Regions from separate parts of the Oceanobacillus phoenicis genome, predicted to be linked through region 2. Evidence: riboswitches for the same ligand, from Rfam matches in the RefSeq annotation. Region 2 holds a riboswitch; each other region holds the start of a gene.
The links. Region 2 has a riboswitch for S-adenosylmethionine ahead of ABC346_RS05945 (methionine ABC transporter ATP-binding protein). Riboswitches for the same ligand answer to the same signal wherever they lie in the genome.

Region 1: another riboswitch for S-adenosylmethionine. It lies ahead of ABC346_RS19490 (homocysteine S-methyltransferase family protein); the one in region 2 lies ahead of ABC346_RS05945 (methionine ABC transporter ATP-binding protein).
Region 3: another riboswitch for S-adenosylmethionine. It lies ahead of ABC346_RS10340 (methionine ABC transporter ATP-binding protein); the one in region 2 lies ahead of ABC346_RS05945 (methionine ABC transporter ATP-binding protein).

The regions. Positions count from the first base shown of each region.
Region 1 covers NZ_JBDFME010000001.1:3,888,153-3,896,265, forward strand. The annotation lists gene ABC346_RS19480 (ABC transporter permease) at 1-500, opposite strand, end outside; gene ABC346_RS19485 (aliphatic sulfonate ABC transporter substrate-binding protein) at 512-1,498, opposite strand; gene ABC346_RS19490 (homocysteine S-methyltransferase family protein) at 1,585-2,634, opposite strand; SAM riboswitch class I at 2,715-2,820, opposite strand; gene ABC346_RS19495 (DUF1801 domain-containing protein) at 3,278-3,706, shown strand; gene ABC346_RS19500 (thiolase family protein) at 3,708-4,892, opposite strand; gene ABC346_RS19505 (acyl-CoA dehydrogenase family protein) at 4,918-6,066, opposite strand; gene ABC346_RS19510 (ABC transporter substrate-binding protein) at 6,169-7,371, opposite strand; gene ABC346_RS19515 (ABC transporter ATP-binding protein) at 7,406-8,113, opposite strand; gene ABC346_RS19520 (ABC transporter ATP-binding protein) at 8,106-8,113, opposite strand, start outside.
Region 2 covers NZ_JBDFME010000001.1:1,107,813-1,115,925, reverse strand. The annotation lists gene ABC346_RS05985 (S-adenosylmethionine:tRNA ribosyltransferase-isomerase) at 1-612, shown strand, start outside; gene ABC346_RS05980 (VOC family protein) at 625-984, shown strand; gene ABC346_RS05975 (hypothetical protein) at 1,029-1,304, shown strand; partial or broken gene ABC346_RS05970 (GAF domain-containing protein) at 1,244-1,468, shown strand; gene ABC346_RS05965 (sensor histidine kinase) at 1,535-2,155, shown strand; gene ABC346_RS05960 (response regulator transcription factor) at 2,161-2,790, shown strand; gene ABC346_RS05955 (S66 family peptidase) at 3,197-4,231, shown strand; gene ABC346_RS05950 (YxcD family protein) at 4,422-4,721, shown strand; SAM riboswitch class I at 4,848-4,962, shown strand; gene ABC346_RS05945 (methionine ABC transporter ATP-binding protein) at 5,065-6,090, shown strand; gene ABC346_RS05940 (methionine ABC transporter permease) at 6,080-6,742, shown strand; gene ABC346_RS05935 (MetQ/NlpA family ABC transporter substrate-binding protein) at 6,770-7,639, shown strand; gene ABC346_RS05930 (M20 family metallopeptidase) at 7,659-8,113, shown strand, end outside.
Region 3 covers NZ_JBDFME010000001.1:2,084,896-2,093,008, forward strand. The annotation lists gene ABC346_RS10315 (SDR family oxidoreductase) at 1-241, shown strand, start outside; gene ABC346_RS10320 (arsenate reductase family protein) at 383-739, shown strand; gene gcvH (glycine cleavage system protein GcvH) at 808-1,188, shown strand; gene ABC346_RS10330 (toprim domain-containing protein) at 1,439-1,795, shown strand; gene ABC346_RS10335 (thioredoxin family protein) at 1,818-2,126, shown strand; SAM riboswitch class I at 2,208-2,306, shown strand; gene ABC346_RS10340 (methionine ABC transporter ATP-binding protein) at 2,434-3,462, shown strand; gene ABC346_RS10345 (methionine ABC transporter permease) at 3,452-4,120, shown strand; gene ABC346_RS10350 (MetQ/NlpA family ABC transporter substrate-binding protein) at 4,189-5,028, shown strand; gene ABC346_RS10355 (YuzK family famiily protein) at 5,214-5,390, shown strand; gene sufC (Fe-S cluster assembly ATPase SufC) at 5,682-6,467, shown strand; gene sufD (Fe-S cluster assembly protein SufD) at 6,484-7,794, shown strand; gene ABC346_RS10370 (cysteine desulfurase) at 7,794-8,113, shown strand, end outside.

The sequences.
Region 1 (8,113 bases), 2.8 Mb from region 2:
ACACTTGTAATTCCACTTATGATATTTAAATACACTGGAAAGAAGACACCAACACTAATCATAGTAATTTTGGAAACCTCTCCAATTCCCATCCACAGAATAAATAACGGAACCCAAGCTAAAGAAGGAATCGCTCGAAATGCTTGAATTAATGGATCAAATAACATTTCTGCGTTTCTATACAAACCTACTAGTCCACCGAGTATTAGTGCGGCAACAGTACCCAAGAAAAATCCAGCAAATACTCTATATAAAGTAATACCTATATGTCCCCATAAGGATCCATCTTCAGCAAGATTAATTATCGTACCTACAACTGTCGTTGGTGCAGGTAATAAATACGCAGGAAAGTAACCAAATCTACTTAATACTTCCCAGACAATTAAAAGCAAAATAGGGATAATACTTCCCATCCAAATTACTTTATATGACGAAAATGATTTCTTTTTTTTAGACTTATTTATATCCCAATTAATAACTTCTTCAGACGCCTTAGACAAGACAACCACCCCTAATCATTATTTAGCCCTTCTATAAATGATGGTTGAACAAGTTCATTTACAACCTTCTCAATGTCCGTGCTAGCTTCAATAACTTCTCCCTCTAGAAGCACCTCTGCTGAATTTCTTAACGTATCTCGATGCTCATCTCCAGGAATAGGATTGGAAAAATCATTCCTCTCTAAAGTTTGTTTCGCTACATCTAGTGACATCTCTGCTTCTTCAGATAAAATCTTTGCCGCTTCTTCCGGATTATCTATTGTCCACTCTCTTGCTTTTTCATACGCACCAATCACAACATCAACATAATCTGGATACTCTTCTGCAAAATCCTTTCTTACATTTAAAAAACCATAGGTGTTAAATTCTTTATTTCGATAAAATAAGTTTGCATCAGATTCTAATTCTGCTCTAGCCATATGTGGATCTAACCCCGCCCATGCATCAACAGAACCTTTCGACAAAGCAACCGCACCGTCTCCATGTTGTAAATTTACAATTTCTAAGTCATTTGCTGATAATCCAGCTTCATTTAAAGCTCTTAGTAGAAAAATATATGGATCCGTTCCTAACGTGGCAGCGACTTTTTTTCCTTTTAATTCTTCTACAGATTGTATCCCCGACTCATTATTAGCAACCAACGCTGTCCACTCTGGTTGAGAATAAATATATATATTTTGAATTGGAGAACCCTTGGATTTCGAAACAAGTGCCGCAGATCCTGCCGATGAACCAAAATCAATGCTATCACTTGTTAAAAATTCTAAAGCCTTATTACTACCCTGACTTAGAACCCACTCCACACCTATTCCTTCATTTTCTAAAGCTTCTTCTAACCATCCTTGTTCTTTTAAAACAAGGCTTGTTGGTGAATAATAGGCATAATCTAAGCGGATCTTATCAGGCTTTCCTTCTGCAGAACTTGAATCTGATCCACATGCTGCTAATACACTAATTATTAATATAATTAGAGCTACACTCATTAACTTCCTTTTCATTAATTTCTCCTCCTTTTCATTATTTAAATAAAACTACTTGGTTTTATACTAAAGCTGCTAACAAAATAAATAGAATAGGAGATTTACTATGCCTTAAATCGATAGCCTACATTATGCTCTTTTAATGTTTTATCTTTCCCAAATAAGAAATGCTTCTCCATATCAGGAGAATAAGGAGAGTTAATGGTCTCCTTACCAACCGCCTCTGAAACAGCTCTAAGCATTGCTGGAGATGCTCCACAACATAATCCAATATAATTGACACCAATCCCTTTTGCTTCTTTTGCCCACTCAGCTAGTTCATAACGGTTATGGTAAAGCGGATCTAAAGCAGTAGGAAAAGTTGTTTCCGTAGGCAAATGGCAACTGCAACCACCATCTGGTAAATTAAAAAATGTCGGATGCTCATTTGATGTACGATATGGAATGGGCAAAGCTCCTACATAACCGGTTACATGATTTCTAATCTTGGCTATATAAGGTTGCATCGTGTCTGGACCTCGGAAACAGTTCATTCCAACTACAAGTGCTCCTTTTTCTGATAGAATCTTACAAGACTCCTCTACCGTGTAGCCATCTCTTAAAATATTTTCTCCCATTAATCCCAGTGTAATGACTGCTGGCAAGTCTTTTTTCAATATTTCTTCCAACGCGATTTCTGCTTCTTCATGATAATAAAATGTTTCTCCATTAATAAAATCAACGTCTTCCTCTTTACTCCACTGAGCCATTTCAGCGAACATCTCTCTTACTTGATTTTTGCTCGATTCATCATCAGGGTCAAAGATATTTGTATTAGAAATATTTCCTGCCACTAATGCCTCCTCCACAGGATGCTCTTTCGCTACTTCTTTTGCTAAACGAATAGCACTTCTATTCAAAGGTTCTAATAGATCTTCCTTTCCGATAATGCGCATTTTTTCTCGATGTGCATTATATGTAAATGCTAAAACAACATCAGAGCCAGCATTCATAAAATCACGATATGTTTGTTTTAACGCATCCGGGTTCGCAAGGGCAACTTCAGGTACAAATGAACCTGCCTGTAGATACCCTCTCCTCTCTAATTCAAATAAATACCCTTCCCCTGCTATTACGGTACCTTCTTGCAAACGTCTTTTTAAACTACGTTTCATTAAAATCTCCTCCTCAATTATTTTTACAAACAAAAAACCCCTCTTCTAAAAGTAAGAAGAAAGGTAAGCATACATTGTTCTTCTTATCTTTAAGGCATGTAAGCCTATTGGAATTAGCACCATACCCATGTAAGGCTGGTTGCTGAGACTTCATCGGGCCAATCCCTCCGTCTCTCTTGATAAGTCTAACTTTATTAAATTTTTTAAAAATTAACTTTTTAACATCTTAAATGATAACCATAAAATAATCAATAGGAAATTTAAATTATTCATTTATTATTTTTTAAAGAATTATTTTGTCTAATGTTTCAACAATAGCAATGAGTTGGACTTGATTGAAATGGAAGACGGTGACTCCTGCTCAGAATAACCTAGCTTAATATATGGCAAATACGAAAGAAAATCAAGAATTATTAGTGCATAGAATATGTTTATTACCAAATCATAAGCGATTTACAGGAATTTTAGTAAATAGAGCACACTAGGAAAAGGGTTTTCTCTTCCTAGTATGTTAGAGCAGTGTCTTCTAAATAAGCGAGTCATCGGCATTGGAAATAAAAACAGCACAATATCCATATTTCATAAAAATAACTTATTTCATTTGTTATACTATAATTAACCTTTATACTTAGGAGTGCTAAAAATGTATGAGTTAAAAACAAAAGAAACAGAAGACAGTGTTATTCAATTCATCGAAAGTGTGGATCATCTTCAAAAAAAAGAAGATGCTTATAAACTATTAGATATATTTACCGATTCGACTGAGTATCAAGCAAAGATGTGGGGAACAAGTATTATTGGTTTTGGAAAATACAAATATAAATACGCTTCCGGCCACTCCGGAGAATTTTTAATGGTAGGATACTCTCCCAGAAAATCAAAAATTAGTCTCTATCTTGCAACAGATATTGTTCAAGATAGTGAATTAATGACAGCTTTAGGTAAATATACTACCGGCAAATCATGTGTTTATATTAACAAACTCAGCGATATTAATCTTGATGTTTTACGTCGATTAATTAAACAATCACTCAGCCATATCAATTCAACATATCCTGTTACTGAAAAATAACTTAGCACTGTTCGATTAATAGTGCCATCCCTTGTCCGCCACCAGCACATAAAGTAGCTATGCCATATTGCTGTTTTCTTTTCATTAATTCATAGATTAATGTTGTTATAATTCGTGTTCCTGTAGCACCGACCGGATGACCTAACGCAATTGCCCCTCCATTGACATTTACTTTTTCATGATCCAAACCTAGTTCGCGGATGACAGCGATAGATTGAGAAGCAAAAGCTTCATTCAATTCGATTAAATCTATGTCTTGTAATGTTTTCTTCGTTCGTTTAAGAAGTTGTTTAACTGCCGGTACTGGACCAATCCCCATAACTTTAGGAGAAACACCTGCTGTACTCCAGTCTTTGATTCTAGCGAGTGGTTGCAAACCAAGTTGATTGGCACGAGATTCTTTCATGATAATTACAGCCGAAGCACCATCATTTCTTCCGCAAGCATTACCTGCAGTCACCGTTCCACCTGCTTCAAATACCGGATTTAGCTTTGCTAATTTCTCTAAAGATGTATCAAATCGAGGATATTCATCTACTGCAAATACAGATGTCTGCTTTTTCTCCACAACTTGGATAGGAGCTATCTCTTCTTTGAAACGTCCAGTCTCTATAGCTTTTTTTGCTCTTTGCTGACTTTCTATTGCAAATGTATCTTGATCTTCTCTAGATATAACGTATTTCCTAGCAACATTCTCAGCTGTAATACCCATAGATAAATTCTTACCATAGATTTCTTGAGGTTGTTGTCCTGCTTCTAAATTTGAATCGACGATAGTTGTTTGATCTCCTCCAAATCTCGTGTTTCGTAAGTATATTGGTGAACGACTCATACTCTCTGTTCCACCAGCTATGACAATATCAGCTTGATTACTAAGGATTTGTTGCACTCCAGATGTAACCGCCTGAATGCCAGAAGCACATAATCTATTTACTGTAAAAGCAGTCACTTGTTTGGGGAGACCAGCTCTAAGTGCTGCCACTCTAGCAATATTCGATGCTTCCGTCGTTTGTCTTACTTCACCTAAAATAACTTCATCTATGTGATCAGCTGGAATATTTATTCTTTGCAACGATTCTTTGATTACATGGCTTGCTAGATAACCAGAAGATACGTTTTTCAATGATTTCCCATATGCTCCAATTGGTGTTCTAGTTGCACTGACAATAACGATCGAATCTTCCATACCTATACCTCCCTACAACTTATCCTTAGCTATAATGTTTTTTTAATTGTCCAGCAATAATATTCTTCTGAATTTCCGATGTTCCTTCATAAATCCGCGTAATGCGCGCATCTCTATAGAATCGCTCCACAGGAAAATCAGATATATAACCGATCCCTCCGTGCACTTGGACTGCCTTATCCGCTACTCGGTTATATACTTCTGAACCATACAGTTTTAACATCGCTGCTTCTTTAATGACATTTTCTCCATTGTCAACCATCCATGCCACTTTATAAGTTAAAGCACGTAATGCTTCTATCTCTACAGCCATCTCTGCTAACATGTGTGCAACTGCTTGGTGTTCAATAATTGACTTACCGAATTGTTCTCTTTCTATTGCATAAGTAGTCGACATATCTAATAGTTTCTGGCTTGAACCTAAATTCCGAGCTGCTAAACCAGCACGGCCATTCGTTAAAATTTTTAAGGCATTCACATACCCCTGTCCTTCTTGACCAAGTAAATTCTCTATGGGCACTTCACAATCTTCTAAAATTATTTCCGCCGAGTGAGAACCTTTAAGTCCCATTTTTTCTTCAATCGCACCTATATGAAATCCCGAAGCACTCTTTTCTACAATAAAAGAAGAGACGCCTTTTGCTCCTCTCGTTGGATCAGTAACTGCCATTACAGTAAATACTTCTGCCTCTGTGGCATTGGTAATATAATGTTTTGTTCCATTTAGTATATATTTATCTCCTTTTCTAACAGCAGTAGTTTTTAGAGCACTTGCGTTCGATCCTGCTTCCGGTTCTGTTAAAGCAAATGCACCAATTTTTTCTCCACTTGCCATAGGAGGTAAGTATTTTTGCTTTTGTTCTTCATTTCCCATCTCTACTATTCCAACAGTACCAATTCCAGTATGAGCTCCGATTAGTGTTGTATATCCATTATGCGTCGCTCCAATTTCTTCGTATAATGCACATTTTCCTACCATTCCAATACCTAATCCACCGTATTGTTCGGGTATACTTAAACCAAAAAGCCCCATTGTCTTTGATAATTCAATTATTCGTTCGGGTATTTTATTGTTTCGCTCAATATCATCAGCGACCTGCTCTACCTCTGTTTGAATAAAGTTGCGAACGTTTTCTTTTATAGATTGAATGACTTCATCTAATTCAAAATTCATATCAATATACCTCCTTCTCATCTTTTGTTGGAAATAGAAAGCAAACTTGGCAATAAAAATGCCAAGTTGCTTTTTTGCTGTATAAAAAATGATTAGGATACTTTAATCAATTGGAATTCCTACGATTTCGCCATCTTCTACTGCACTGACTCTAGTAAGAATTTCAAATCCTCCATTTTCATCGATACTTGGAATTACATATACATGTTTATCTTCAGGTAGCGAATCTAACCCAGCCTGTATATGCTCTCGAATTACAGTCGCATCCTCTACATTGCCTGCTGCTTTCATTGCTTCTACAAAAATATACAAACTCACATAATGGAAACCAGCTTCTGACCCTGGTTCAATTCCGTGCTCTTCTGTATATTTTTCGACAAATGCAGGGACTCCAGGATAATCCGCTTCTACCAATGGCATGGTCCCAATTGCACCTTCTAGGACTTCATATGTTTCTGTAATCCGTTTCATTTCATCTAATTTTGCTTGGTCCATAATAATAAATCCACCTTCAAAGCCAAGCTGCCTTGCTTGGGTCATTACATTTGCTGTTGGTTCTGAAGGCCCGCCAAGGAAGATTACATCAGGATCTGACTCTAGGGCGTTGGTTAATAATGTATAAAAATCCGTTTCTTTTGCAAAATCTACCGATGCCTCATGTACTACCTCTCCTCCTTGTTCCTCCCAATATGGAAGTAATTCATCAGCCCAATCTTGACCATATTGTGTTACTGGAGGAATAGCAGCCAATTTTCCTCCAAATCGTTCCATCGAATATTTCGTAAAAGGCTCGACATATCCATGATAACTAGGCGGAATTCTTACGGTTAATTCATTCCCTTGTTCCGTAATCGCAGGTTCACTTGAGTAAGCCCCAATAATAAAGTTTTCTTGTTCATTAAACACTTGTAGCGCTGCAATCCCCCCACTATGTGGAGCATAAATAATTGGTGTAGCATTTTCTTGTACTAATCGTTTTGCATTAGAAGCTGACTCATTTGGTAGATACTTATCATCAAGAGAAACAATATTTAACTTATATGTTTCACCATTAACCTCAAATCCTTCTTCATTAATTTCTTCTGCAGCCATCTCTAAACCATTTAAAGTATTTGCTCCATATAAAGCAGCAGAACCACTTAAAGGACCGGTATATCCAATGTTAACAACTTTCTCCTTTGTCTCCGCATTCGTACTAGAGTCCGTATCATTATTATTTGTGTTTGAACTACCATCAATGCAACCCGCTAAAATGCCAATAACCAATAAGGAAATCAAACTCAAGAAAATTTTGTTTATTCTCATTCTAATTCCTCCTATTTTTTTAAACAAAATGAGGTTAGGCCCCTATATAAGCCTTTCTAACCTCTTCGTTCGAAAGTAGCTCTTCCTTTAATCCTTCTACCACAATCCCACCGTTTTCAAAGACATATCCCTTATTGGCGATGTTTAAAGCGGCATTTGCATTCTGTTCAGCCAATAGAATGGTAGTTCCTTCCTGATTAATCCGCTTTATACTATCAAACATTTGCTCCACAATTAATGGTGCTAATCCTATGGAAGGTTCATCTAACAACATTAACTTTGGTTTTGCCATAAGTGCTCTTCCAATGGCCACCATCTGTTGTTGTCCTCCACTCAGTGACCCAGCCATACTATGGCGTTTCTCATATAATATTGGAAACAACTCATATACTTCCTTTATGGTCTGTTTAATTCTACTTTTAGTTTTTCTATGAATATAGGCACCCATTATCAAGTTGTCGTGTACTGTCATTCGAGGAAATAACTTTCGATCCTCCGCACATTGTACAATTCCTGCTTGCACAATTTTATCTGGGGATTTTCCCTTCAATGCCATTCCTTCAAATTTTATCTCTCCAGAAGCTGGTTTGTTTAATCCACTTATCGTACGAAATACTGTACTTTTCCCAGCCCCATTAGCTCCTAGTAATACAGCAATCTCTCCCTGATTCACTTGAATATTAATATTGTTTACAGCAGCATAATTACCATATTTCACCGTAACTTTATTTAGCTCAAGCAC
Region 2 (8,113 bases):
AAGTACGGGGAACCTGTTCGCTACGAATATATTCATCACCCTTGGACATTAGATGACTATCAGACTGCGTATGCAATTCATCCTGGTTCTGTAGAAATGCCTTCAGCAGGACGTGCTTTTAGTTGGGAGCTGTTGTTTCGTTTACAGAAAAAAGGGATTAACATTGCCTTTTTGCAGTTGCATACAGGTCTTAGTTATTTATTAGACGATGCGTGGGACCATTCTCCAGAGAATAACGAAGAGTTCTATTCAATACCAAAGGAAACTGTAGCACTAGTAAAGCAGACCCAAAATAACTATAAACAAGTCATTGCAGTTGGTACAACGGTTGTACGTGCACTTGAAACAATGGCACTAACCGCAGAGTCATCCGGATGGACGAATTTATATATCCAACGTGACTTTAATCGTCAAATTACAAATGGATTAATTACCGGATTACATGAACCAAAATCAAGTCACTTAGAAATGCTCACCTCATTTATTGATGAGTCATTGCTATTAAATGCTTATGAACAAGCAATTAAAGAAGGGTATCTATGGCATGAGTTTGGAGATATGAATCTTATCCTACCAGAAAAACATCCTTATAGTTTACAAGCTCCCCTCTAGAGGTGATTAATAATGCAATTTCATCATATGGCTATTGAAGTTACTGATTTAGATAGATCCAAGAAATTCTATCAATTGATGTTTGATTTGGATGTAGAACAATATCTCATATTTGGCGATGAACAAATCGTCTTTCTAAAAAGGAAAGAGTGGAGATTAGAACTAATTCAATCCTCTTCTCCACCTTCCCACTCCCCTTATGTTCACTTCTGTTTTCAGATTAATAATCTAGATGAAACAATCATCAATTTAAAATCAAATAAAATTGAACCGATAGAGGGCCCTTATGAAATCTCAAATGGTTGGAAATCTATCTTCTTTCATGGTCCAGACCAGGAAATTATCGAACTATTACAAATAAAAAACACGTAAAAAATGTTATACTATAAAGTAAAAACATCAGGAAGGGAGATATCATGTCTGGCAAAGAATTTATTGAAGAAGTTATTCTTAAAGAAATAGCAGAGTTATTAAATGAAGGAACGGAGATAACTCAAACATTACATGAAGTGCTTGAAAAACTACTACAAGTCACTGGTTTCAAAATTGGCTGGATATTCCTTATAGATGAAGATCAAAATCCAAAATTAATTGCTAGTCATGCCCTTCCACACGCACTAACTGCAAACAACTGTTATCGAATGAAAAAAAAAGCTGTTGGTGCGTCAATCGTTATCGAAAGGGAGAATTAACAAAAGCTAGTAATATTATTGAATGTCAGCGCATTGAATCCGCCTTACGAGAAAACCACCATGAAAATGAGGGGCTCACCCATCATGCCACCGTTCCTTTACAAGCAGGTAATGAACGATTCGGTATATTAAATGTCGGGTCTCCTAATAAAACACACTTTCATAAACAAGAATTAGCATTACTAGAGTCGATAGCCTATCAAATTGGCACTGCATTAAAACGAATTTATTTGACCCAAAAAGAACAAGATATTGCGTTACTTACAGAGCGAACTCGCCTTGCACGTGACCTACATGATTCTGTAAATCAGTTATTGTTCTCATTAAGCTTAACTGCCAGAGCAGGTCAAGAGATTACCACTGAGCCAGAAGTAAAAGATACCTTTCAATATATACAAGACTTATCTCAAGAAGCTTTACGCGAGATGCGTACATTCATAAAACAACTTCATCCCCCTTCTCTAGAAAACGGCTTAATCTCTTCATTCATTAATTATGCAAAAGTTCTTGATTTACATATTCACACTAAAGTGAGCGGGATCAAGCCAATCGATCCGCAAATTGAAGAGGCTTTATGGAGGATTGGACAAGAAGCGATGGCCAACTGCAAAAAACATTCTGGACAACAGGATATCTTTATCGAGATAAATACAGTTGAACCAAACATTATTCTTACTATTTCAGATAAAGGTACAGGTTTCTTTTATGATAAAAAATTTGATATGCCTACCATGGGATTACGTAGTATGCAATCCCGCGCAGAAGAAATTGGGGGCAAATTTCAGGTTACAACTAAAGTCGGCATGGGAACTTTTATTCAAGTTACTATCCCATTTGTAAAGGAGGAATAACAAACTTGATTAAAGTATTAATAGCGGATGATCATCATGTTGTTCGACGTGGTCTAGTTATGTTTTTAAAAACACAACCTCCCATTAAAATTGTCGGTGAAGCTTCTAATGGACAAGAGGCAGTTGAACTTACACAATCCCAAAAACCCGATGTGATACTAATGGATATAATGATGCCCGTCATGAACGGTATTGAGGCAACAAGAAAAATCCGTTCATTATACCCCGAAGTAAAAATACTTATGCTCACAAGCTTTTCAGAACAAAACCATGTCATACCTGCATTAGAAGCCGGCGCTTCAGGGTATCAATTAAAGGATATTCAACCAGACGATCTAATTAGAAGTATTATTTCTCTTATGGACGGACAAACTCAACTGCATCCAAAAGTTACCAATCATTTAATGCCCGTCAATTCTATCCATCACCCATCGTATCGTTTAAATACATTAACCAATCGTGAAATAGAAGTATTAAAAGAAATCGCTAAAGGGAAAAGTAATAAGGAAATTGCTATTTCATTATTTATTACAGAAAAGACAGTAAAAACGCATATCAATAAAATCTTATCGAAATTAAACCTTTCCGATCGCACACAAGCTGCGTTATTCGCTGTAAAACACCACGTTGAGTGATTAATTGGTTGCTACCAAAACCTAAAGAAAATTGTTGTCTTTTTTTGTAAAACAAAAATGAGTACGATATGTTATTGAATCAATTACATCATTGCTAAGTTTTATTGGAAAACGAACGTTTTTTGATGTTTTATATAATAATGTTCCGATTACAAGAAATTCTTGGCTTTGATTGTAATGGAAGATGGCGACTCCTGCAGGAACAGTACGATCTGAAGATCCACTTGAAAAGTGATCTTCTTTTCAAGTTAGCTGAGGCCATACCTGCTAAAAAGCGTCCGTCTGAAATGGAAATCAAACAATGCAATATTAGGATTTTACACCAAAGATATTAATTATGAAATTGATTCTATTAGGTAAACTTAGAGATACTAGCTATCCCAAATAAAAAAGGAGTTGTATCCAAATGCTAATCAAACCACCAAGATTAAAAGCAGGAGATAAAGTTGCAACCATTTCCCTTTCATGGGGAGGTGCTGGTGAAGAGAACTTACAATGGCGTTATGATCAAGGAGTTAAACGTTTAGAAGAGGTATTTGGTTTACAAGTGATTCCCACTCCCAATAGTTTAAAAGGAGAAACATATCTTCATGCACATCCAGAGGCTCGTGCAAAAGATCTAATGGATGCTTTTGAGGATCCAGAAATAAAAGCAATTATTTCTAACATAGGCGGTGACGATAGTATTCGTCTATTACCATATATTGATTTCGATGTGATTCACAAAAATCCTAAAATATTCTTAGGGTATTCGGATACAACTATATCTCATTTCTTCTGTTATAAAGCAGGAATATCCTCCTTTTATGGACCATCTATCATGGTTGATTTCGCTGAGAATGTAGAAATGGATCCGTTCACTATCAAACATATCCATAAAACATTATTCTCGAACGAAGTAATTGGAGATATCGAACCACCTGAGCGTTGGACAAGTGATTTCCTAGAATGGGATATTAAAAATAAAGACACGAAGCGAACGACCTACCCTAATAAACCGTATGAGATTCTACAAGGAGAAGGTATTATACAAGGACGTTTAATTGGTGGATGTATTGACTCCTTGGAAAGTATAAAAGGGACGAAGCTTTGGCCAGAAATCGAACACTGGAAAGATACCATATTATTTATTGAAACTTCTGAGGAAGAACCGAAACCGGATCTTCTCGCTCGTTGGTTACAAAATTATGCTACACAGGGCATACTTCAAAGTGCGAATGGAATTATCTTTGCAAAACCGCATGGAGAAACCTATTACGAAGAATATAAACAAGTTATTACAAATGTATTAAAAGAAAATGGTCTATCCACACTACCTGTTCTTTATAATGTAAGTTTCGGGCATAGTGAACCAAAAGCAACACTTCCATTTGGTCGTATGGCAGGAATTAACTGTAATCAAGCTACTTTCTCTATTATGGAAAGCGCTGTGCAGGAATAAATCGGTGAATCGTATATACTAATCAGAAAATATTTTCTATTACTAATAAATCGTTTCACTTCATAAATTTGACATAATTATAGTAAAATAAGGTGACCGACTTCATAGAAAAGGGAGCTTAGATGATGAGGAAGTTTGCAGAGAAGTTATTACTACAAAATCAACATCAAAAAGAAGAGGAGCTTTGGAAGTGACGAAGCTAATCATTCCCGAAGAAGATATCATTCTTGCTGTATGTATATATATTGCTCGACAACGAGAAATCGAGCCAGGTGAAGTTAAAGTTGAACTTTTTTATGATGATTATTCCGGTTTCTCTGCAGAAATAACCACTGTATTCGGCAAACAAGAAATTGTAACAAAACATATTATTTCCGCTCTACGAGAATGGATTAAAGAAAATTTACATGCAAATCCATATGCTGGACTAAAGCTTGATTTAAATCGGACAAATGGTATTTATGCAAGACTCCGGAGTGAAGATGATTAGTATAAGTTCACATTTGCTATACTCGGAATATTTATCAGAATAATTTTATTTTTAAAACCATATTGACTTAATTTAATTTATCCTCTAGAATTACTTTCAATATAACAACTAAATATTTTACGTTTTTTCTTATCTAGAGAGATTGAGGGATCAGGCCCTATGACATCTCGGCAGCGGATTCTTTTGTTAAAGAATACTGTGCCAATTCCTGCAAATGCAATTAGCATTTGGAAGATGAGAAATGATGGCTTCTACATCTATACATATGGTTTAGAATCCCTCTTTTCTTGTCTTTCAAGAAAAGAGGGATTTTTTATTTTATCATTTGGTGAGGGGTTAAGACATGATTGAATTTCAGAATGTAACTAAAACATTCACACTTGGAAAAAGAAAAGTGGAGGCTGTAAAAGAAGTCTCTCTAACGATTGAGAAAGGAGATATTTATGGAATCATCGGATTCAGCGGCGCCGGAAAAAGCACTTTGCTTCGATTAGTAAATATGCTCGAACGGCCCACCGAGGGATCGGTACATATCCAAGGAACAGATGTTGGTAAATTATCCGCCAAGCAATTACGGGAGCGCAGAAGAAATATAGGAATGATCTTTCAAAACTTCAATTTATTCCAATCACGGACAGTCGCTGGAAATATTGCATACCCGCTTAAACTTGCGGGTACATCAAAAAGTGAAGTAAACAAAAGGGTTTCTGAACTACTACAATTCGTCGGTTTATCCGATAAAGCAAAAGATTACCCAGATCAGTTATCAGGTGGCCAAAAGCAACGCGTTGGTATTGCAAGAGCTCTCGCCACATCCCCCGATATTTTAATATGTGATGAAGCAACCTCTGCTTTAGATCCAAATACAACATCGGATATCTTGAAATTATTAAAAAGAGTAAATCGAGATTTAAGTATAACCATTCTACTTATCACCCATGAAATGGGAGTTATTCAATCGATATGTGACAAAGTGGCTGTTATGGAAGAAGGCAAAGTCATTGAGCATGGGAACGTGTTTGATACCTTTACAAACCCTTCTCACGAAACAACTAAACGATTTATTCGTTCAGTACAACAAGAACTTCCATCTGAGAAGGTGCTAAAAGAATGGACGGAAGCTGGTGGAGGTAATCTTTATCGTGTTTTATTTAAAGGCGAAAGAGCCACTGACCCTATCTTATCGAGTATAACGCGGAAACATAACATCGACTTTAATATCGTATATGGATCTGTCCGGGAACTACAGGAAAAATTATTTGGAAATCTCATTGTCTCTTTTGGAGGAGACGAACAGCAAGTTCAACAAGTTATTCATGAATTAGAAACGATTGTTGATATGGAGGAGGTGTATACACATGGGAGTTGATTGGAGTACATTTTGGCCACGAATTGTAGAGGCAACCGGAGAAACATTGCTCATGGTCACCGCAACTTTATTTTTTGGTTCCATTCTAGGTATATGCATGGGTTTATTACTATTTGTGACACGTGAAAACAACATATTAGAAAACAAGATTATCTTTAACGTATTGAACTTTATTATTAATATCATTCGTCCTATCCCATTTATCATTTTTCTAGTAGCAATCTCACAAGTTACCAGACTCGTCATTGGCACGACAATAGGAACTGCTGCCGCAATCTTCCCGATGACAATTGTTGCTAGTTTTACAATTGCTAGAGTAGTAGAAAATAATCTCGTTAGCATCGACCCTGGAGTTATCGAAGCTGCTAAAGCAATGGGTGCCAGTCCAGTAAAAATTATTTCCACTGTATTAATTCCCGAAGCGCTAGGACCATTAATTCTAGGACTTACATTTGTATCTATTTCGTTAATCGACTTCTCTGCTGTAGCAGGTACAGTTGGTGGCGGTGGTCTTGGACATATCGCGATGACATATGGCTATCAGCGATTCGACGGCAGCGTTATGCTCGTCACCGTAATCATACTTATCATTATGGTTCAAGTAGCTCAATGGCTCGGTAATACTATTTCCAAAAAAATTATGCGTCGTTAAATCAAACTATATTAGGAGGAGTATCATATGAGAAAATCATTTATTTTACTAGCATTATTCAGTTTTATATTATTTTTAGCAGCTTGTGGAAGTGATGAGGCAAAAGCTGGAGATGATGAAGTTACTGTAAAAATTGGAGTAAATGGTGCCGATGGAGTTCAATGGCCCCTTCTTAAAGAAAAAGCAGCAGAAGAAGGAATCAACATCGAACTTATCGAGTTTGCTGATTATACATTGCCGAACAACGCCTTAGCTCAGGGAGATATTGATATCAATGCTTTCCAACACATTGCTTTCTTAGGGCAATATGTGAAGGAAAGTGGTGAAGACATTGTTCCCATTGGATCTACTGTTCTTGCACCAATTGGATTATATTCCGAAAAGATCAGTGATGTTTCTGAATTGCAAGAAGGAGACAAAATTGCCATTCCAGATGATCCATCTAACCAAGCTCGCTCCTTACGCGTATTAGAGAGTGCCGGATTACTTACATTAAATGATAATTTTGGAATGTTCGGTGACCCTTCGCAAATAGAAGAAAACCCGTTGAATTTAGAAATCATTCCAATGACAGCACAACAAACTGCCCATGTACTGCCAGATGTCGCTGCATCTGTGATCAACAATGGTGTAGCTGGTCAAGCAGGCTTTGAACCAGGTGAAGATCCAATTTATATTGAAGATGCAGATGGAGAAGCAACACACCCTTACGTCAATATTATCGCAACACGTGCAGAAGACAAAGATAATGAAGTTTACCAGCGTATCGTAGAACTATATCAAGAAGAGGATATTGAGCAAGCCATTAAAGATGATACCAACGGTGGGTCTTTCTTAGTGAAATTAACGCAAGAACAGTTAGATAAAGCCTTTGAACAATTAAAAAAACAACAATAATACATGAGGAGGAAACAAAATGAGTATTGTTCAATCACGTCAAGAAGCTATCTTTCAAAATATCGAGGAAAATAAAGACAAATATATTCAAATTAGTCAGGACATTCATGCACAGCCAGAGATTGGAAATGAAGAATTTTATGCAAGTTCGAAGTTAATCCAAACACTAGAAAATGCAGGTTTCACTGTTGAATCAGCAGTTGCAGGACATAAGACGTCCTTTTTCGCATCCAAAGATAGTGGCAAAGAAGGTCCAACGATTGCTTTTCTCGCAGAGTATGATGCGCTCCCTGGAATCGGGCATGCTTGTGGACACAATATTATTGGTACAACCAGCGTTGCAGCTGCTATCGGCTTAGCTGAATCCCTTTCAGAAACTGCAGGCCGTGTCGTGGTATTAGGTACACCTGCTGAAGAAGGTGGCCCAAACGGAAGCGCTAAAGGTAGTTTTGTAAAACATGGTCTTTTAAAAGA
Region 3 (8,113 bases), 980 kb from region 2:
AGCACGGATTGTATCTGTTTCACCGGGAACAATCAATACTCCCATGGGCAGACAAGAATCTTCCAAACAGGAACAAATGAAAGTAATGCTTGAGCATACACCTCTACAACGAGAAGGAGAGCCGATGGAGATTGCAACTGCAGTTAATTTCTTAATTAGTGATGCAGCATCTTATATAACCGGAACAGATCTTCGAGTTGATGGTGGAACAATTGCAAACATACAAAATATGAATAAATAATAAGCGATGATACTTCACTCCTAATTAAGAGACGTGGTTTCGATTATGGGGTGTTTTATTTTTTTACTTTTCCTACAAGATGTATTGCACAACTAAATGTGGTAAAATGTCCACGATAAGAAAACATGTAGGAGGAATATGATGGCTATTAAATTTTATTGGTATCCTAATTGTGGCACATGTAAAAAAGCAAAAAAATGGTTTGATGACAATCAAATAGATTACGAAGCAGTACATATTGTAAATGAGACCCCATCTTCTGATCAGATTCAAAAGTGGATAAATATCAGTGAGCTTCCTGCAAAAAAATTTTTCAATACAAGTGGAAAAAAATATCGTGAACTTAATATAAAAGATAAAGTCAATCAGCTATCTGAAAAAGAGATAGCAGATTTATTAAGTTCAGATGGTATGTTAATTAAACGCCCGATTGTGACAGATGGGGATAACATAACAATTGGCTTTAAAGAAGAAGTATTTGAAAAGGTTTGGAAGTAATTTTAACTAGAAAAATGATAGTATAGATTGTATAGTTAAATTGGAATGATAATTTGGAGGGATTGTTTATGAGTTTGCCACAAGATCTATTGTATTCTAAAGAGCACGAATGGGTAAAACAAGAAGATGGAAAACTACGTATTGGAATTACAGATTTTGCTCAAGATGAATTGGGAGACATTGTGTTTGTTGAACTTCCTGAAATTGGAGAAGAGTTTAAAGCCGATGATCCTTTCGGAAGTGTAGAGTCTGTAAAGACAGTATCTGAGCTTTATGCTCCAGTGAGCGGAAAAGTAGTTGAGATCAACGATGAGTTGGAAGATAGCCCGGAGTATGTTAATGAATCTCCATACGAAAAAGCGTGGATGATTGTGATCGAACCATCTGATGAAAAGGAACTTGAAGAATTATTAACTGCAGAAAAATATGAGGCATTTATTCAAGACTAATTTTTAGGCTGACATTTACACGTTATTTGTGTATAGTCAGCCTTTGTTTTATCATATAATGATAATAAAACGAAATCTTTATTCATAAGGTTGTAATTACTACTTATTTTTGAATGAATTCTTCAGGGGAATAATGCCTAGGAATTCACCTTCCATTTACTTTACGTTTTTAAGAAGATGTAATCGAATTATTTAAATTTCTTTCCTGATAAATAAGCATGTTTCTTGCTTGCATAAGGAGTGCTATGCGATGATGACAAATGAATCTAATAAAGTAATTATTGTAGAAGGTTTGTCGGATAAGCGACAAATTGAAAAAATCATTGATGACAATGTTAAAATCGTTTGTACAAATGGAACTTTAGGTGTTGAAAAACTTGACGAACTATTAGAAACATATGATTTAGATGAAAAGGATGTTTATATATTAGTGGATGAGGACCCTTCAGGGATGAAACTAAGAAAACAATTGGCAAGGGAATTACCTCATGCAGAGCATATTTATGTTAGCAGTGAGTATCGTGAAGTTGCGGCTACACCAATGAAAATTTTAGCTAATGCTTTAATTGGTGCGCGGTTTTCTGTACATCCATCTTTTTTGTTATAAAGGAATGTAAGGTGATTAATTTATGAAGGAATGGAACCAACATATTGAACGAGGTGTGGTTTATATTTACACACCATTCTGTGGAACTTGTTCTGTTGCTAGGGCGATGTTAGAGAATATTGAACGGCTTCATCAACAAGACATTTTTCACGAAATGAATGCTTCTATTCATCCTGAGTATATGCAGGATAGCCAAATCGAAAGTGTACCATGCTTATTATTTGTGGAAAATGGAGAAGTTGTCGAAAAAATATATACGTTTTATTCAACTGCAAATATATATGATTATTTGATAAAATACCAACCAGAATTATTTTCAAATGCGACGTAATATATTGATTGACAGTCCTATAAGCGCATGCTAAGATAGGTACACTGAATTAATTAAAAATAACCATTAACAATATGATATCTCTTATCTAGAGCGGTGGAGGGACTGGCCCTGTGAAACCGCGGCAACCTTCATAATTAATGAAAGGTGCCAATTCCTGCAGAAAATGAAAGATGAGAGAACGTCAGACGATATACGATAAATACGTACGTCTTTCTGTTCTCTTAACAGAAAGGCGTTTTTATTTTGACGAAATGTGGGGAAACTAAACGAAATGGTTGTTGGAGAGTAAGAGGAGGAATAAACATTGATATCTATAGAAGGGTTAAGCAAAGTATTTTCACTAAATCAAAAAGACATCAAAGCTGTAGACTCATTGACCCTCAATATTGAAGATGGCGATATTTATGGCGTAATCGGTTATAGTGGAGCTGGTAAAAGTACGTTTGTACGTTTAATTAACCGACTAGAGGAACCTACATCTGGAAAAGTGACCATTGGGGATCAAGTAATCACGGAATTAAATAAAACAGACCTTCGTGTTGCACGACAAGATATAGGAATGATTTTTCAACATTTTAATTTATTGTGGTCACGCACAGTAGAAGATAATATTGGATTTCCTTTAGAAATTGCAGGTGTTGATAAGCAAGAAAGAAAACGTAGGGTAAACGAATTAATTGGTTTAGTTGGACTTGAAGGAAGAGAGAAATCTTATCCTTCACAATTAAGTGGCGGACAAAAACAGCGTGTTGGTATTGCAAGAGCGTTAGCGAATTCTCCGAAAGTATTATTATGTGATGAAGCCACTTCTGCTCTTGATCCGGAAACGACTAATCAGATTTTATCATTATTACAAGATATTAATGAAAAATTAAACTTAACGATAATTTTAATTACGCATGAAATGCATGTTATTCGTAAAATTTGTAATCGTGTAGCTGTTATGGAGGAAGGAAAAGTTGTAGAAGAAGGACAAGTCCTTGATGTATTTACAAATCCGAAGCAATCAGTGACGAGAAAGTTTGTTGAACAAGTTATGAGTTCTAATGAGGATAGTGATATGTCAACAATCGTTGAAAATTATCCTGATGGAGTTTTATATCGAATTCACTTCTTAGGAGAGACTACAAATCAAACCTTAATTAGTCAGATAGCTAAACAATTTTCTGTAGATTTAAATATTATCCAAGGAAATATTACACAGACACAAGCAGGCAGCTATGGAGCACTGGTAGTTCAAGTAACAGGAAATGACAGTGAAATTGAGCGAACTAGAAGTTTTATTGAAAGTCAAGAGTCTGTTGAATTGGAGGTAATTCAACATGCTAAATAGTTTATTTGAAGGAATAAAAATAGAAGATTTAATTGAAGCAACCTACGAGACCTTTTACATGACACTTATTTCAATGGTAGGAACCGCTATTTTTGGGATTTTACTTGGGTTACTATTATTCCTTACTTCAAAAGGAAATATATGGGAAAATCGAGTAGTGAATAATATTGTTGCCGCCTTTGTAAACATCTTCAGAGCTATACCATTTATTATATTAATTCTATTACTATTTCCGTTTACCGATTTTCTGATGGGGACGATTCGTGGTCCTAATGCTGCTTTACCAGCGCTAATTATTGGATCTGCTCCATTCTATGCACGATTAGTAGAAATTGCCCTTAATGAAGTAGATAAAGGTGTAGTGGAAGCTGCAAAAGCAATGGGAGCGAAGACAAGAACAATAATTTTCAAAGTGTTATTACCTGAATCAAAACCGGCACTTGTGTCTGGAATAACGGTTACAACAATTGCTTTGATAGGATATACAGCGATGGCTGGAGCAATTGGAGCAGGTGGCCTTGGAAACTATGCTTATTATTTTGGGTTCCAACGTCGTGACTTTGATGTTGTATTATGGTGTACGATTATTATCGTTCTTATCGTATTTATTTTCCAATTTATCGGGGATGCTATTACTAGAAAACTTGATAAACGTTAAAGTAGAATTCTCAAATAACTTCACTACTTGATGAAATTAATAAAATGTTAAAAGGAGAGAATACAGAGATGAAGAGATTATTATTATTGTTAACTATTGCAATTGTGGGGTTATTAGCAGCTTGTGGAACAAGTGATGAAGGTTCATCAGGTGATGAATCGTCTGATGAAACAACAGAAATTACGGTTGGTGCATCTAGTGTTCCACATGCGGAAGTTTTAGAAGAAGCAAAGCCATTATTAGAAGAGCAAGGTATTACATTAAATATTGAAGAGTACCAAGATTATATTTTACCTAATGATGATTTAGCTGATGAACGTATTGATGCAAACTATTTTCAGCATATTCCTTTTCTAGAACAAACCATTGCTGATACCGGCTATGAGATTGAATCTATTGGTGGCATTCATGTGGAACCAATGGGTGTATATTCTCAAAATATATCTAGTGTTGAAGAAATCACAGAAGGTACAGAAGTTATTTTAAGTAATTCGGTTGCTGAACATGGTCGTATTCTTTCTTTATTTGAAAAAGAAGGTTTAATTAAATTAGATGAAAGTGTAGAAAATTCTGCAGCTACGATTGATGATATCGCGGAAAACCCGAAAAATCTTCAATTTTCAGCTGAAACAGAACCAGGGTTCTTACCTGAATACTACCATAGTGAAGAAGATGCGTTAGTTGTTATTAATACGAACTATGCTATTGATACTGGATTAAATCCAACAGAAGATGCTTTATTTGTTGAAGATGAAGAATCGGACTATGTAAATGTGATTGCAGTTCGTTCTGAAGATAAGGATAATGAGGCATTAAAAGCATTAGTTGAAGTGTTACAATCAGAAGAAATTCAAAACTTTATCATTGAAAATTATGATGGAGCAGTGGTGCCAACACCAACTAACTAATGAAGTAAGTAATAGAGAGTAAAATGTAAGAATTGTATAGAAAACTCAGTTAAAGTGACTTATTCTAGAGAAATGAAGTTTTAATGAGAAATCAAGGTTTAAATCCATTTTGTACGGGAATAGTCCTTGTGTTAGCATTTTTAATGTTAACGAATAAGAAAGGATGATTTATTATTACCAGTGGAATGGATTTAAACTATACTTCGGAAATGGAAAAAGGACTGGGACAATCAAGAGGAATGAATTATGAGGAATATGGAAGAAGTTTAGAAAAACAAATTCATGTTGAAAAACTGAGAGATAAAGAATACCATGATGCCAAATCAGTGGCATCTGAAATGAATTCACAAATACCAAAATAAATTTTAAAGGCTGATGTCAATACGACATCAGTCTTTTATAATTATTACAGATAAATTTGATAATATGTTAAAATAAACTTAGATGTCCTTCTTAATGATTCAGTAAAATTTTCACCTATTTAATACTTATGAATAGCTATCAAACGTGTTAGAAATAACCGTTAACGACAAGATAGGTATAGCTTAAAAGAGTTGATAATTAATTTGAAATGCTTTAAGATTGTAATGAGAATAAATTGAGAATGGATATAAATTCATTTGATGAAAATAAAGTACTTGGAGGTATGTTTTATGTCAGGATCAGTTTTAGAAATCAAAAATCTTCATGTAAGCATTGAGGATAAAGAGATTTTAAAAGGGGTAAACCTTACTATAAAGGGTGGAGAGTTTCACGCAATCATGGGACCAAATGGTACTGGTAAATCAACATTAGCATCAGCAATCATGGGGCATCCTAAATATGAAGTAACAGAAGGAAGTATCACTCTTGACGGTGAAGACGTATTAGAGATGGAAGTTGACGAGCGAGCTCGTGCTGGAATGTTCTTGGCGATGCAGTATCCAAGTGAAATTAGTGGTGTTACAACTTCTGACTTCTTACGTTCAGCTATTAATGCAAAACGTGAAGAGGGCGACGAAATCCCACTAATGAAATTTATTAAAGAATTAGACAAAGATTTAGATTATCTTGATATTGATCAAAGTATGGCTACACGTTACTTAAATGAAGGTTTCTCTGGTGGAGAGAAAAAACGTAATGAAATCCTGCAATTAATGCAATTAAAACCAGAAATTGCAATTCTAGATGAAATCGACTCTGGATTAGATATTGACGCATTGAAAGTAGTTTCTAAAGGAATTAACAAAATGCGTTCTGACGAATTTGGATGCCTAATCATCACTCACTATCAACGTCTACTTAACTACATTACACCTGACTTTGTTCATGTAATGATGCAAGGTCGAGTTGTGAAGTCTGGTGGACCAGAACTTGCAAAACGTCTTGAGGCAGAAGGTTATGAGTGGATTAAAGAAGAATTAGGTATCGAAGACGAAACTATTGAACAAAACGCGTAATGTAAGGAGGGATAGCATGACTGTAGAAACAAAACTTCCATTCAATCAAGATTATACGAACCAATTTTCAAAAGATCGTAATGAGCCACAATGGATGACGAAATTGCGCTCAAGTGCTTTAGGTATGGTTGATTCATTAGATATGCCGAAGCCAGATAAAACGAAAATTACGAATTGGAATTTCACTGATTTTAAACATGAGTATAAAGAAGGTAAATCAATTTCTTCCTTATCAGAATTACCGGAAGAACTAAAAGTTTATTTCGATGACGAGAACAAACCTAATAACTTGCTTATTCAACGCAATCAATCCGTTGCTTATAGTACGTTACAAAGTGACTTAGCTTCTAAAGGCGTTATCTTCACAGATATCTTTACTGCAATGAATGAGCATAGTGAACTAGTTGAAAAATATTACATGAAAGACGCAGTAGCAGTTGATCAAAACAAACTGACTGCACTACATGCTGCATTAATGAACGGCGGTATTTTCGTGTATGTACCTAAAAATGTACAAATTGAAGAACCGTTACAAGCTATTTTCTGGCAAGAAGACGCAGATAATGCGTTATTCAACCATGTTTTAGTAGTAGCTGAAGAAGGTAGTTCTGTTACTTATGTAGAGAACTATTTATCTCATAATGACGAGCAAGCTTCTGTAGCAAATATTGTTACTGAAGTATTTGCACATGACAACGCACAAGTAGCTTATGGTGCTGTAGATAATTTTGCTGCAGGTACAACAACTTACGTGAACCGTCGTGGAGTTGGACATCGTGACGCTCAAATAAATTGGGCATTAGGTCAAATGAATGATGGTAACACCGTTTCTGAAAACATTACGTATCTATTAGGAGATAATGCAACTTCTGAAGCAAAAGCAGTTTCTGTAGGGCGTGGAAAACAAACACAGAACTTCACATCAAGTATCCGCCAATTTGGTAAACAAACAGATGCATATATCCTACAGCGCGGTGTAATGAAAGGTGCAGCTTCTACTATCTTTAATGCAATCGGTAAAATTGAGCATGGTGGTACGAAGTCAAATTCAGAACAAGAATCTAGAGTGCTTATGTTAAGTGAAAAAGCACGTGGAGATGCAAATCCGATTCTTCTTATTGATGAAGACGATGTAACTGCAGGCCATGCAGCTTCTGTTGGCCGTGTGGATCCAATCCAAATGTATTATTTGATGAGTCGTGGTCTTAAGCAAGAAGAAGCAGAACGCCTTGTAATTCATGGTTTCTTAGCACCAGTAGTATCACAGATCCCAATTGAATCTGTTCGTAAACAATTAACGCAAGTAATTGAAAGGAAAGTTTATTAATGGATGTAAATGCCATTAAACAACAATTTCCTATCTTAAACCAAGAAGTAAATGGACATCCACTTGTATATTTGGATTCTTCTGCAACATCTCAAAAACCACTTTCGGTTATTGAGGCTGTCGAGGCTTACTATAAGGAACATAATTCCAATGTACATCGTGGAGTTCATACACTTGGTACTAGAGCAACAGACCAATACGAGGGTTCGAGAGAAAAGGTTCGTTCCTTTATCAATGCGAACAGTACAAAAGAAATCATTTTTACAAGAGGGACTACTACTTCCATTAATATCGTAGCATCAAGCTATGCTAGAATGAA